3 regions of the Streptococcus sp. DTU_2020_1000888_1_SI_GRL_NUU_041A genome follow, and region 1 is predicted to be linked to each of the others. Evidence: predicted binding sites of a transcription regulator. Region 1 holds the regulator's gene; each other region holds the start of a gene.
The links. The regulator Rex, encoded in region 1, represses fermentation and respiration genes when NADH is low (regulators of the CRP and FNR family bind a similar motif). The targets are predictions, from matches to a motif close to TTGTGAANTANTTCACAA.

Region 1 (4,833 bases):
TCTGAGGGATATATCATTGGAGATGTCGAGGGCAAGAAAGCTATTCTTATTGACGACATTTTAAATACCGGTCGGACTTTCTCTGAAGCAGCTAAAATTGTCTGTCGCGAAGGCGCAGTCGAAATCTATGCTGTATCCAGTCATGGTCTCTTCGCGGATAAAGCTGCGGAATTGCTGGATAATTCTCCTATCAGGGAAATTCTTGTGACCGACTCTGTTGATACCAAAGAAAAAACACCTAAGAATCTCCACTACATTACAGCTAGTGAACTGATTGGTGATGCTATTGTCCGCATTCAAGAGAGAAAACCAGTCAGCCCACTCTTTGCCTATCAAAAGAAATAAGGTAACCGGAGTGATTTATTTAGATAATGCCGCTACAACTGCTTTGTCGCCTGCTGCAATCCAAGCAATGACCAAAACTATGACCGTCTTTGGAAATCCATCCAGTACGCATAGTCATGGCCGAGAAGCTAGTAAACTCCTCAGACAGGCGCGTGAGGATATTGCTCAAGCTCTGCATACTCAAAGCAATAAGATTCTTTTTACTTCAGGTGGCACTGAAAGCAACAATACTGCTATCAAAAGCTATGCCCTTCGTCACCAGAACCGAGGAAAACATATTGTTACCACTGCTATTGAACACCATGCTGTCTTAGAAGTGGTGGAGTACTTAGTAGACAAATTCGGCTTTGAAGCTACTTTTGTTCAGCCGGTGGATGGTCAGATTCGAGCGGCGGATATTAAAAAGGCACTTAGACCTGACACTATTCTTGTGTCCGTCATGGCGGTTAATAACGAGACGGGTGCCATGCTCCCCATTAAGGAAATTGGTGAATTACTGCACGAACATCCTGCTGCTTTTCACGTTGATGCTGTCCAAGCAATTGGTAAACTTCCCATCTACCCTGACGAGCTAAGGATTGACTTCCTCTCTGCTTCAGCGCATAAGTTTCATGGTCCCAAAGGCGTTGGCTTCCTTTATGCCAAGAAGATGGATTTTGACAATTTCATGCACGGTGGCGACCAGGAAGAAAAACACCGGGCCGGAACTGAAAATCTAATCTCTATCACAGGTATGGCGGCGGCTCTGTCAGATAGCACGGAAAATCTTGAGGAAAATCTAGAGCATGCTCAAGACTTAAAAGACAGCTTACTTGCTGACTTATCGGACATTGACTTTTACTTAAATGAAAGTCAGCCCAGCTTGCCTTACGTCATCAATTTGGGATTTCCCAATCAAAAAAATGACCTGCTTCTGCTTCAAATGGATTTAAATGGCTTTTCCATTTCAACAGGATCAGCCTGCACGGCCGGAGCTATACAACCTAGTCATGTCCTGCAGGCTATGTATGGCAAAGATTCCAACCGCTTGCACGAGTCCATTCGGATCAGTACTTCGGACCAGACGACTCTGCAAGAGATTCAATCATTTACAAAGAAATTAAAAGAAATTTTAGGAGGATAAGATGGCCTTTCAAACATCTGTTAGCTTAGCAAACTGTGAATATACCTATTCACTTCACCCAAATGTCAAGAAATTTACCTTGCGCGACAATACTTTCGCGGAAAGCAAGGTTGGAAACTATGAACTCTCTCGTCTGCTGGAATCTGTTCCCAACAGCGGAAATGGTTTTCTGCTGAAAATCATCGTCAATAAAGATTTAAATGGTTTTAAAATTAACATCACTGACAAATCAGGCCTGCGCTTGGTCAATATTTTCAAATCAGAAGACCATCACATTATCCAGCAAAAATTCTATTTCTTGATGGATAGCTTGGTTGAAAGAAATATTTTTGAAAAGATACCACAATAAGCAAGATTCTAGCAATTTTGCTTTTTTGCTTTAGGCTCTTAAAAAAACGAGCTTGACTTCTACTTAGAACACTTGAAGAAAAGACTAACCGAACCCAAAGAAAGGATTAACAATGGTTGAACTGACCTATTTGGACTCATATAAGGTAAAACGAACACTTACCTATGAAGACTTCGACGAATTTCTTCTCGCCTTCTCTGGCTGTGTCACAGTTCCTGACTCGCTCAAGGTGCTTTCTGTTACGTATAAGGGACACCAGCTGCCTTTTGCAGGGCTAATTGGAGACTTGTACCGCCAGATGTACCAGTTAGACTTAACTCCCTATCAGGACTAATCTCTTCGCAACTGCAACATAACTTAAACTTTCACTCTTTTCTTTTTTAGTGCATTAAACATCTTTAATTAGTTGATTTTTTCACAAACTTCCTATAAAATAGAATTAGAAAGGTTGTGATTTTGTGAAAACTGAAAAAAATACTACAATTCCTCGAGCAACTGCTAAAAGGCTATCGCTCTACTATCGTATTTTTAAACGTTTTAATGCTGAGAAGATCGAAAAAGCCAACTCCAAGCAAATCGCTGAAGCCATTGGTATTGACTCTGCTACTGTCAGACGAGATTTTTCTTATTTCGGTGAGCTTGGCCGCAGAGGATTTGGTTATGATGTCAAGAAATTGATGAACTTTTTTGCTGACCTCTTAAACGACAATGCTATTACCAATGTCATGATTGTTGGTGTTGGTAATATGGGGCGGGCTCTGCTGCACTATCGTTTTCATGAGCGCAATAAAATGAAGGTTGTAATGGCTTTTGACACAGATGATCATCCAGAAGTTGGCAGCACAACCAGCGATGAGATTCCTATCTATGGAATTTCCCAAATCAAAGAAAAAATACAGTCAGGAAATGTGCAAACTGCCATCCTAACTGTACCTAGCGTAAAAGCTCAAGAAGTCGCATCTATCTTAGTTCAGGCTGGTGTCAAGGGCATTCTCTGTTTCTCACCTGTAAACCTATCCCTACCTAAGGATGTGGTCGTCCAGTATGTTGACCTGACTAGCGAACTGCAGACTTTGCTCTACTTCATGAGAAAAAATGATTATTAATTTGAAAGAGGTATTAAACACTCTATGAGTAAACCTATTATTGGAATAACCGGAAATGAAAGAGAAATCCCAGACGATCACTTCATCCATATGAGCTATACAGCGACAGGATTCGTTGAGGGTGTCAAAGAAGTTGGCGGAATTCCAATGATTTTGCCAATCGGTGATGAAGAAATGGCTAAACAGTATGTTTCCATTGTCGATAAATTAATCATCACAGGAGGTCAAAATGTATGCCCTCAATTCTATGGTGAAGAGAAAACCATTGACAGCGATGATTATTTACTCAAGCGAGACATTTTTGAGTTAGCTTTAATCAAGGAAGCTCGCCGCCAAAATAAACCAATCTTCACTGTCTGCCGCGGAACCCAACTTTATAATGTAGCCCTAGGTGGTACTCTTCATCAAGATATTGAAGATCATTGGCAAGATAGCTCTGCTGAATACACGACTCAAAGCATGGTGACCAAGAACGGTTCTATTCTGCACGAAATCTATGGACCAGCATCTGAAATCAACTCCTTCCACCACCAAAGTATCAAGGATTTGGCGGCCGGCCTAGAAGTCACCGCCTATGATCCTCGGGATAAGATTATTGAAGCCATCACTTCTACTGACGGTAGTCCTTTCCTTGGCGTCCAATGGCACCCAGAGTTCTTATTTGGCTCCAGAGAAGGAGACTTAGCTCTGTTTGATTATGTTGTCAATATTCTTTAAAAACCTCTACTCCTAGATAAACTTCTTTTCAACACGAATAGAAGTTTTTTATATTCAAGTAAATCAAATTATATCATATCTGTCTCCTCTCGATAGCTATAGTAGTTGGACTTGGATACAATCAAATGATCCAAAAGAACCAAGCCCATCATCTCACATGCTTCTTTCATATGCTGGGTCACCTCATCGTCATTTCTGCTGGGAACGACTGAGCCTGATGGATGATTGTGTACCAGTATGATAGATGTCGCTAGATGCTTGAGAGCGTAGTGGAGAATCTCTCTTGGCTCAGCAATGCTTCTGCTGACCGTCCCCATAAAAATAGTCTGCTGGTGCAAAATTTGATTTTGACTATTAAGATAAATAGCAACCAAGCACTCCTGCCTCATATCTCCCAATTCCTGCTGCATCTTCTGGGCTAATTTTTGACTGCCCATAATCTGCTCTTTTTGCAAAACCTCTGCTCGGTTAATCCGACGCCCCAATTCGATAATGGCCTGCAGCTCCACAGCCTTAATCGGACCGATTCCAGAAATAGTTTGCAATTCCTGCAAAGTTAAATACTTGAGATCGTTCAAACTGGAAATTGATGATAAAATTCTTTGAGAAACTTGAAAAACACTTTCTTTTTTGTTGCCTGTCCTGAGAAAGATTGATAGAAGCTCCTGGTTACTGAGTTTTTCAGCGCCTTCTCTCATCAATCGCTCCCGCGGCATCATGCTAATATCATCTTGAAATGAAATGCTATACATAGAAACCTCCTTACCTTATTATTCGGAAAAAGAGTCAAAATCAGCAAGAATAGATACAAAAAATCTTTCGTCCAGAACAAATTTTAGATAAAAAAACACTCCAAAAGTAGAGTTCTTCCTAACCTTTGGAGTGAAATGTTTTTTACCTTTAAATCTGCATTTGATTATAGGACTTACTAAAAGATTCAAGAACTTCCTTAGGAGCCTTGTCATACTCGACAGAGCCTTCTAACGTTCCCTTGACAATCGTTCGATTGGTTGCCGCAGCATCCTCACAAGTAACCAAAGTAATCTCTGTAACGCCTTCGGTATCCTCAATCAAATCCGTTCGATCTGGAGTTACCGTTTCAACACTAGTGATTACATAAGTATAGACATGCTCTTTATCAGTGATATAGATCTTCATGCCAGCCTTAGCACGATCCAGTGGGGAAAAGAGCA
Region 2 (4,833 bases), 1.2 Mb from region 1:
GAGCGCTGCACGGCTATCGGCCTGCGCTTGCTGGCAAATGACAAACTGGAACTTTTTGCTCCCTATGGTTTGGAGGATATCTTAAACTTTCAGGTTAGACCGACTCCTCATTTTCTTGAAAATAAGGAGCGCCAGCGTGTCTATGCTGAGCGCTTGGCTAAGAAGAATTGGCAGAAAGGCTGGCCGCAGCTGGAATTTCACTATCCCAATAAATAAGTACAAGATAAGAGTAAAATGTTTAAGTTATTTTAAGGAAGCTTTAAGAAATGGATATTATACTATAACCAAGTTAAGAAATTAACTTAACTCCTAAAACTTTTTTCTTTTTAAAAAATAATCTCCCTACAAAAAGCCACCAAACGGTGGTTTTTTGCTATTTTCAGACATGAGAGGGCAGGGCTTGCCAGTTTTCAACGAGAATCAGGAAACTGTAAACGATTCAGAGCTAGTTTTTGCCATTATTTTGTTATAATAGATAGCGAGGTATTCTATGAAGAAAATTGTATTTGTATGTTTGGGCAATATCTGCCGCAGTCCGATGGCAGAGTTTGTCATGAAGAGTTTAACAGACCAACTGAAAATCGAGAGCCGGGCAACCTCAAGCTGGGAGCACGGCAATCCCATTCATCGAGGAACACAGGCTATTTTTAAGAAATATGCCATTTCTTATGATAGGGACAAGACTTCTCAGCAGATTTCAGCAGCGGATTTTGCGGATTTTGACTACGTCATCGGTATGGATGAGAGCAATGTTCGAGATTTGAAGCGGATGGCGCCTGAAGATTTTCAGCATAAAATTTATCAGTTTGAAGAAGAAAGTGTACCAGATCCTTGGTACACAGGAGATTTTGACCAAACCTATGATTTGGTCTTGGCTGGCTGCAAGAAGTGGCTAGAGCGTTTGGATGGATAGGAATATGGATAAAGTAAAAGAATTTTACGAGAAATACAAGGTCTATCTGACCCGGCAGAATTTAGAACTCTTGGCTGTAACGGTCATTGTGCTGTCAGCTATTCTGGTCTTTACTTCGGGGATTCCTGGTAAGGGCGTTTTAACGCTGGATCAGGGCAAGATCAAGTATGACGGGACCTTGGTTCGTGGGAAGATGAACGGTCAGGGGACTATGACTTTTCAAAATGGGGACAGTTATAGCGGTCAATTTCGCAATGGCATCTTTGACGGCAAAGGGACCTTTACCTCGCAGGCTGGCTGGAAATATGAAGGGGACTTCAGCAAGGGTCAGGCTGATGGACAAGGAAAGCTAACGACAGAAGGCAATGTCGTTTATGAAGGAACGTTTAAACAAGGAATTTATCAAAATGCGCATTAAATGGTTTTCGCTCGTCAGAATCACGGGGCTGCTTCTAGTTCTGCTTTATCATTACTTCCAGGGCGTTTTCCCTGGCGGTTTTATTGGCGTGGATATCTTCTTTACCTTTTCTGGCTTCTTGATTACCGCTCTGCTTATTGACGAGTTTGCTAAGAAGAAAGAAATCGATATCCAAGGCTTTTTCAGACGGCGTTTTTATCGGATTGTACCCCCTCTGGTCTTTATGATTTTGGTCGTTATGCCCTTTACTTTCTTAATCCGTAAGGATTTTGTGGCTGGGATTGGGACACAGATTGCGGCTGCTTTGGGATTTGTGACCAACTTTTATGAAATGCTATCTGGCGGCAGTTATGAGAGTCAGTTTGTACCGCATATCCTGATCCATACTTGGAGTCTGGCTTTAGAAGTGCACTATTATGTTCTTTGGGGCTTGGCTGCTTGGGGCTTGGGCAAGGTTGCCAAGTCAACCGCCCGCTATCGCGGCCTGATTGCGCTGGTTTCTGCAGGTCTCTTTTTGGTCAGTTTTATATCAATGTTTGCTGGCGCTTTGACCACTAAGAATTATTCTGACATTTATTTCTCAAGTTTGACCCACGTCTTTCCTTTCTTTGCAGGAAGCATCCTAGCAACCTTATCTGGCGTCGGCCATGTCAGCAGTCGCTTTAAGATGCTGGAAGAAAAGCTGGCTCTCAAGCAAGTGCTAGGAATTATGGGGGGCAGTGCAGCTGTTTTGCTTTTGCTCAGCTTCCTGCTCAAGTTTGACAATCTTTGGACCTACCTGGTAGGATTCTTTATTTCAACTATCTTGGCCTGTCTGATGATTTTTGCTGCTAGGATGCTGCATGACAAGCTCCCAGATGTGAAGGAGCCTGGCATTGTCAACTTTATCGCAGATACTAGCTACGGTGTTTATCTCTTCCACTGGCCATTCTATATTATCTTTACCCAGCTGATGAGTAATGGTTTGGCTGTTCTCTTGACCACGCTGCTGTCTCTTACTTTTGCAGCCTTGTCTTTCTATATCTTGGAGCCAACTCTTGCTGGTCGTCAGCCGGTTATCATGGGCACCAAGATGGACCTGTCATCTCTTACCAGACCAATCTTTTACAGTATGATTCCGCTGACTTTGATTATGTTCTTTATCTCGGTGACAGCACCAAAGGTAGGAGCTTTTGAGGAGAGCTTGATTGTAAATGCTCTGAATCAAGCTGACACTAAGATGCAGACAACTCGAAGTCAGGTTGATCAGTCAAAGGCGACTGAGTACAATGTGGCGGACGGGATTACCATGATTGGTGACTCGGTTGCCCTGCGCTCTAGCGATCAATTACAGCAGATCTTACCAGGAATCGAGCTAGACACTGTCGTTAGCCGCAGTCTGAGCACAGGCTTGGAGGTCTACAAGACAGATATTGCTAATAGAGTGCTGAAGAAGCAGGTTGTCCTAGCTCTTGGAACTAATTCGTCCGGTTACTCGAATGAACTTTTGGATGAATATGTTTCCAGCCTGCCTAAGGGGCATCAACTGATTCTCGTAACTCCTTATGATGGTCGCTCAGAGGGTGGTGTCTTGGCTCAGCAGCGGGAGTATGAGCTAGAATTAGCCAAGAAATACGACTATGTCTTTGTGGCTGACTGGCATCAGACCGCTATCGATAATCCACAGATTTGGGAAGGGACAGACTATGTCCACTTTGGCTCGAACTCAGAGTCCATCATTGAAGGGGGAACTCTCTATGCCAATACCATTAAGCAAGCCATCGATGAAGCCAATTCAGGTAATGTGAAACCATAAATGATCAGCTCGGTTCATCCGAGCTTTTTATATTTAAACAAAGAAAGCGCTTTCATATATTATGTGAAAGTAAAAGTATGTGAAATCTCTAAAAAATAAAAAATTTTTTCACAATAACTAAAAGAATAGGCTGTAAAATAAGCGAATTTGTTATGTATTTCACAAATTAATAGAGAAAAGTTTGTGAATGTTAAGTGAAAGTGTTTACAAAAATCGTTAAATAAGTTATAATTGAATTGTGAAATAATTAACAAAGGTTAGTGTTCTTCGTCTAACCTAAGGCAAAACCATTGGAGGAATAGAATGGCTGAAAAGAAGAAAACAGTAGAACAAGAAGATAAGGCTTTGGCAGCGCAAAAGCATGTCGATGAATTGGTGCAAAAAGGTCTGGCTGCACTAGAGGAAATGAGAAAGCTGAATCAGGAACAGGTGGATTATATTGTAGCCAAGGCTTCTGTAGCAGCTTTGGATGCCCATGGTGAGTTGGCTCTGCATGCTTATGAAGAAACGGGCCGTGGAGTTTTTGAAGATAAGGCGACTAAAAACCTTTTCGCCTGTGAGCACGTTGTGAATAATATGCGCCATACGAAAACTGTTGGTGTTATTGAAGAAGATGATGTGACTGGATTGACCTTGATTGCGGAGCCAGTTGGTGTTGTCTGCGGTATCACACCGACTACCAACCCGACTTCAACAGCGATTTTCAAATCCTTGATTTCCTTGAAGACTCGTAATCCAATCATCTTTGCTTTCCACCCATCTGCTCAAGAATCTTCTGCCCATGCAGCACAAATCGTGCGTGATGCAGCGATTGCTGCAGGTGCGCCTGAAAACTGTGTGCAGTGGATTACAGCGCCATCGATGGAAGCAACTTCTGCACTTATGAACCACGAAGGGATTGCGACTATCCTTGCGACAGGTGGTAATGCAATGGTGAAGGCAGCTTATTCATGTGGTAAGCCAGCTCTGGGGGTTGGTGCCGGAAACGTACCAGCTTATGTGGAAAAATCAGCGAATATCCGTCAAGCAGCGCATGATATCGTGATGTCTAAGTCCTTTGACAATGGTATGGTCTGTGCCTCTGAGCAAGCCGTTATCATTGACAAGGAAGTTTATGATGAATTTGTAGAAGAGTTCAAATCTTATCATACTTACTTTGTAAATAAGAAAGAAAAAGCTCTGTTGGAAGAATTCTGCTTTGGTGCTAAGGCAAACAGCAAGAACTGTGCTGGTGCTAAGCTCAATCCGGATATCGTTGGTAAGCCAGCTACTTGGATTGCAGAGCAGGCAGGCTTCAGCGTGCCAGAAGACACGAATATCTTGGCCGCAGAGTGTAAAGAAGTTGGTGAAAAAGAGCCATTGACACGTGAAAAACTGTCACCTGTCATCGCTGTTCTCAAGTCTGAATCCCGTGAAGACGGTGTTGAAAAAGCCCGTCAAATGGTAGAATTCCATGGTCTTGGCCACTCAGCTGCTATCCATACAGCGGACGAAGAATTGACTAAGGAATTTGGTAAGGCTGTTCGTGCTATCCGTGTTATTTGTAACTCACCTTCTACTTTCGGCGGTATCGGGGATGTTTATAATGCCTTCCTGCCATCACTGACTCTGGGCTGTGGATCTTATGGCCGCAACTCAGTAGGTGATAACGTTAGTGCTGTGAATCTCTTGAACATCAAAAAAGTAGGAAGACGTAGAAATAATATG
Region 3 (4,833 bases), 790 kb from region 1:
ACCAACGGTTGCATATGACTTGGGCAGTCAAAACCAAGATCCAGTGGCTATGTATCTGGCTGACCTTTTGACCATTCCAGTCAATCTGGCTGGCCTACCGGGCATTTCAATCCCAGCTGGCTTTGCAGATGGTCTTCCTGTCGGCCTGCAGTTGATTGGTAACCACTTCGATGAAGCGACTATCTATCAGGCAGCCGCAGCATTTGAAGCAACGACTGACTACCACAAACAGCAGCCAGTTATCTTTGGAGGTGAAAAATAATGAACTTTGAAACAGTTATCGGACTGGAAGTCCATGTTGAATTGAAGACCAATTCAAAAATTTTCTCACCGGCTCCAGCTCACTTCGGTGAAGATCCAAATGCCAACACTAATATCATTGACTGGTCCTTCCCGGGTGTTCTGCCTGTTATGAACAAGGGTGTTATCGACTATGGTATCAAGGCTGCTCTGGCTTTGAACATGGATATTCACCAGAAGATGCACTTTGACCGCAAGAATTACTTCTATCCGGACAATCCCAAAGCCTATCAAATTTCTCAGTTTGATGAGCCGATTGGCTACAATGGCTGGATTGAGATTGAGCTAGAAGATGGCACGACCAAGAAAATCCGTATCGAGCGGGCCCACTTGGAAGAAGATGCCGGAAAGAATACCCATGGCAGCGATGGTTACTCTTATGTGGACCTCAACCGTCAAGGGGTGCCGCTGATTGAGATTGTATCGGAAGCAGATATGCGCAGTCCAGAAGAAGCTTATGCCTATCTGACTGCCCTCAAGGAAATCATCCAGTACACGGGTATTTCGGATGTCAAGATGGAAGAGGGCTCCATGCGGGTGGACGCCAATATTTCTATCCGTCCTTACGGACAGGAAGAGTTTGGTACTAAGACTGAGCTGAAAAACCTTAACTCCTTCAACTTTGTCCGTAAGGGTCTGGCATTTGAGGAAAAACGCCAGGCTGAAATCCTGCGCAGTGGTGGTCAAATCCGTCAGGAAACCCGTCGTTATGACGAAGCAACTGGCGAAACTCTGCTCATGCGGGTTAAGGAAGGTTCAGCGGACTACCGTTACTTCCCAGAGCCTGATCTGCCAATCTTTGAGATTGAGGATGCTTGGATTGAGCAAGTACGCAGTAGTCTGCCTGCCTTTCCAAAAGAGCGCCGGGCTAAGTATGTGGGCGACTACGGTCTGTCTGACTACGATGCCAAGCAGCTGACCGCGACCAAGGCTGTGTCAGACTTCTTTGAAGCAGCTGTTGCGGCAGGCGCTGACGCCAAGGCTGTCTCTAACTGGCTCCAAGGAGAAGTGGCTCAATACCTCAATGCCGAAGGCAAGACCATCTCTGAGATTGAGCTGACACCTGAGAACCTGACTGAAATGATTGCATTGATTTCAGACGGAACGATTTCTTCTAAGATTGCTAAGAAGGTCTTTGTCCATCTGGCTAAAAATGGTGGCTCTGCTAAAGAGTATGTACAAAAAGCAGGACTAATCCAAATCTCAGACCCTGTCCAGCTTCTTCCTATTATCCAAGAAGTATTTGCCAACAATGAAAAAGCCATCAATGACTATAAGGGTGGCAATAAGAATGCGGCCAAGTCACTGATTGGTCAGCTCATGAAGGCTACTAAGGGTCAAGCCAATCCACAAGTAGCACAAAAACTGCTCAATGAAGAGTTGGAGAAACTTTAAAAAAGATAGAAAACCAGCCTCAAGGCTGGTTTTCTATCTTTTCTTTTGCCATCGGTTGTGTTAAAATAATTAAAAAACAAAGGAGTCTTTTATGCCGGAAATTAAAATCAAACGCGAGACAGGTTTTGTAGGGATTATTGGAAAGTTTCCAATCTTTATCAATGATCAGAAAGTGGGCGCAATTAAGAATGGTGATGAGGCTGTTTTTCCTATTGAGGGAGAAGAAGCTGTTGTTCGTGTAGGAGCAGCTCCTATGAAAACCAAGCCAGTGACAGTTAAAGCAGGACAAACCTTGCTGATTGAAACAAATTTTACTAATTTTTCTATTTGTTTAGGAACTTTAGTGGTTGCTTTTCTATTTGGCGGATTGCTCCGTGCGATACTCTTGATTCTTTATATTGTTTTAATGTTTCTTTTTCCGTTTTACTCGGCTAGAATTGCAGAATAAGTCTATGACCAGCTGATGCTGGTTTTTTGTATGATTTTTTTTGAAAATGTAGCTAATCTTTTGACAAGATTTCTGAAAGGGTTTACAATTAAACTAACAAATTATAAAGCGAGGTATGTTTATGGCAAAAATGAATGCTGCGCGTTGGTATGGCGCTAAAGATGTGCGTATTGAAGAAGTGGATGTACCGGAAGTCAAACCGCATCAGGTTAAGATTGCGGTCAAGTATACAGGAATCTGTGGAACTGACTTACATGAATATCTGGACGGACCGATTTTTATTCCGACAGAAACAGAGCATGTCTACTCTGGCCAGAAAGCGCCTGTAACCTTGGGACATGAGTTTGCCGGGGAAATTGTTGAGGTCGGCAGTGCTGTGACACGAGTCAAGGTTGGCGATCGGGTGACAGTTGAGCCCATTTTGGCTAAGCATAATCTTGTCGGTGATTATAATCTGGACCCCAATCTAAACTTTGTCGGTTTGGCGGCAGACGGTGGTTTTGCCAAATACTGTGTTTTGGACGGAGACATTGTTCACAAAGTTCCAGACAGTCTTAGCTATGAGCAGGCAGCCTTGACAGAACCTGCTGCTGTGGCTGTTTACGCGGTCCGTCAGTCAGCTCTTAAGACGGGTGATACAGCGGTTGTCTTCGGTTTGGGACCAATCGGGCTCTTGATTATTGAGGCTTTGCGGGCAGCCGGTGCCTCTAAGATTTATGGAGTTGAATTATCTCCAGAACGCCAAGCCAAGGCAGAGGAGCTTGGGGCCATCATTGTGCGACCAGAAGAAGGAGAAGATGTGGTAGCTGCTATTCAGCGTTTAACTGGTGGTGGGGCAGATGTGTCTTATGAAGTGACTGGGGTGCCGGTTGTGCTGGGACAAGCTTTAGCTGCTGTCCACAAGGCCGGAGAATGTATGGTGGTTTCTATCTGGGAACGAGAAGCTAGCATCAACCCTAATGAATTTGCCATTCAAGAAAAATCGCTTAAGGGTATTATCGCCTATCGGCATATTTTCCCTAAGGTGCTGGAACTGATGGAGCAGGGTTATTTCTCTGCTGACAAGCTTGTGACCAAGAAGATTAAGCTAGAGGATATTGTGCAAGAAGGCTTTATCGAGCTGACTCAGGACAAGGCGCAGATCAAGATTTTGGTGTCGCCAGAATAAATCTTTGCTTAATCATGAGATGAAAATCAGTCAAAACTGGCTGATTTTTCTTTATGATTTGTGCTGTAATAAGCAAAGATATAGAAAAAGGTTTGGAATGTCAAAAGTTTTGAAAGGTTCATTTCATATTTTTCTGAAATTCGCTTTAAGCTGATTCCTTGTTTTCTTAGTTCATAGATTCGAACTTTATCCTCATAAGTTAGTTTCATTTAAAAACACCCCAAAAGTTAGATTTTTTCTGTCTAACTTTTGGGATGTGGTTCAATTCAACTTCTTTTTATTTAGAGACCATTTTCCAGAAAAAATCAATGATATAGGTCAATCCGTAGGTATAGATGACGAGGGTGATGGGCTTGCAGAGAAGGATAATTAGCATGTACTTTTTGAAAGTCATCTTAGTCAAGGCTGCCAGCATGCAGAGAAAGTCGGCTGGACTGATGGGCCAAATCATCATGAAAATAAAGAAGCGTTCAAAGCGGTTACCCTTATCCAGCCAGCCGATATATTTATCATAGGTGCGCTTGCTGACGACAGACTGGACAAAAGCTGGACCATAGATGCGAGCCAGGTGAAATATAATGGCGCATCCAATGACAATACCGATATAGTTATAAATGGTGCCGACGATATGGCCGTAGATGAAAACGCCAGCGACAGAGGTCAGGGCGCCAGGGATAATGGGCACGACCGTCTGTAGAATCTGCAGGAAGATAAAGAGGGGTGGGCCCCAAATCCCCGCCTGCTGGATAAAGGCTGAGAGAGTTTCCTTGGACTGGAGAATGCCTGCGAAATAGGCCCAAAGACAAAAGGCCACCGTTCCTAGAGCGCCAATAGCGGATGACCAGTTGATAATCTTTTGCAAAAGAGGGGAAACAGCCTGCATCTGCCTGTTTTTTTCTGCCATACAAACCTCCAGAACATTTATACTATCACCACTATAATATCATCTTTTTTCCTTTTTGTAACCCTTGAGGCTGAAGGTGCCAAAAAGCCTGAAAGATGATATAATGATGTAATTAGTAAAGCATAAGTTTTCAAATAATCGTTCAAAATCAATGAAAAATATGTAAGAGGAGAGCCTACAGTGGGAGAATATCTAAATTTATATCATCAAAAATTGTGGGAGATTGCATATGATAATCTCATAAGAGTATTTTCCCACCCTCATACAATTATTCTCTTTGTATTATTTTTAATTATTTGTTCCTTAATTTGTTTCTTATTTTTCGGAAAAACACGTACTTTACTATTTGTAGTTAGTTATTTCTTCTTGTTCCTTTTGGGAGGAGTCGCAGAGTATGTGAATAGCTATAGCAAAATTATGAATCCATCTTCTCCATACAACAATTCTTTTAGCATTGCTTCATTAAGACATGAAACCGTTCTTCCGATGCTTGAGCATGTAGATGAGATTCCCCTAGCTAGTGTCGATGGAGAGCTCAAGAGAGAAGATATTATATTGTTTGCAGTGTCGAATCCTACCTACTACGATGGTCTTTTTAATGATATAGCAATGTTATTA

Region 2: adhE (bifunctional acetaldehyde-CoA/alcohol dehydrogenase) is a predicted target of Rex. The motif match lies at 3,363-3,380, and genes of this name have one in related genera.
Region 3: RSK81_RS02865 (2,3-butanediol dehydrogenase) is a predicted target of Rex. The motif match lies at 2,214-2,231, and genes of this name have one in related genera.

Annotation. Positions count from the first base shown of each region.
Region 1 covers NZ_CP135591.1:1,346,110-1,350,942, forward strand. Annotated here, with positions in the region: gene RSK81_RS06500 (ribose-phosphate diphosphokinase) at 1-345, shown strand, start outside; gene RSK81_RS06505 (cysteine desulfurase family protein) at 356-1,468, shown strand; gene RSK81_RS06510 (DUF1831 domain-containing protein) at 1,470-1,817, shown strand; gene RSK81_RS06515 (DUF4649 family protein) at 1,930-2,151, shown strand; gene RSK81_RS06520 (redox-sensing transcriptional repressor Rex) at 2,276-2,923, shown strand; gene RSK81_RS06525 (gamma-glutamyl-gamma-aminobutyrate hydrolase family protein) at 2,948-3,640, shown strand; gene radC (RadC family protein) at 3,709-4,392, opposite strand; gene RSK81_RS06535 (class A sortase) at 4,541-4,833, opposite strand, start outside.
Region 2 covers NZ_CP135591.1:68,572-73,404, forward strand. Annotated here, with positions in the region: gene RSK81_RS00415 (nucleotidyltransferase family protein) at 1-216, shown strand, start outside; gene RSK81_RS00420 (low molecular weight protein-tyrosine-phosphatase) at 491-913, shown strand; gene RSK81_RS00425 (MORN repeat-containing protein) at 906-1,331, shown strand; gene RSK81_RS00430 (acyltransferase family protein) at 1,321-3,126, shown strand; gene adhE (bifunctional acetaldehyde-CoA/alcohol dehydrogenase) at 3,430-4,833, shown strand, end outside.
Region 3 covers NZ_CP135591.1:558,447-563,279, forward strand. Annotated here, with positions in the region: gene gatA (Asp-tRNA(Asn)/Glu-tRNA(Gln) amidotransferase subunit GatA) at 1-262, shown strand, start outside; gene gatB (Asp-tRNA(Asn)/Glu-tRNA(Gln) amidotransferase subunit GatB) at 262-1,695, shown strand; gene RSK81_RS02860 (hypothetical protein) at 1,787-2,143, shown strand; gene RSK81_RS02865 (2,3-butanediol dehydrogenase) at 2,265-3,311, shown strand; partial or broken gene RSK81_RS12905 (transposase) at 3,416-3,520, opposite strand; gene RSK81_RS02875 (TVP38/TMEM64 family protein) at 3,589-4,215, opposite strand; gene RSK81_RS02880 (hypothetical protein) at 4,396-4,833, shown strand, end outside.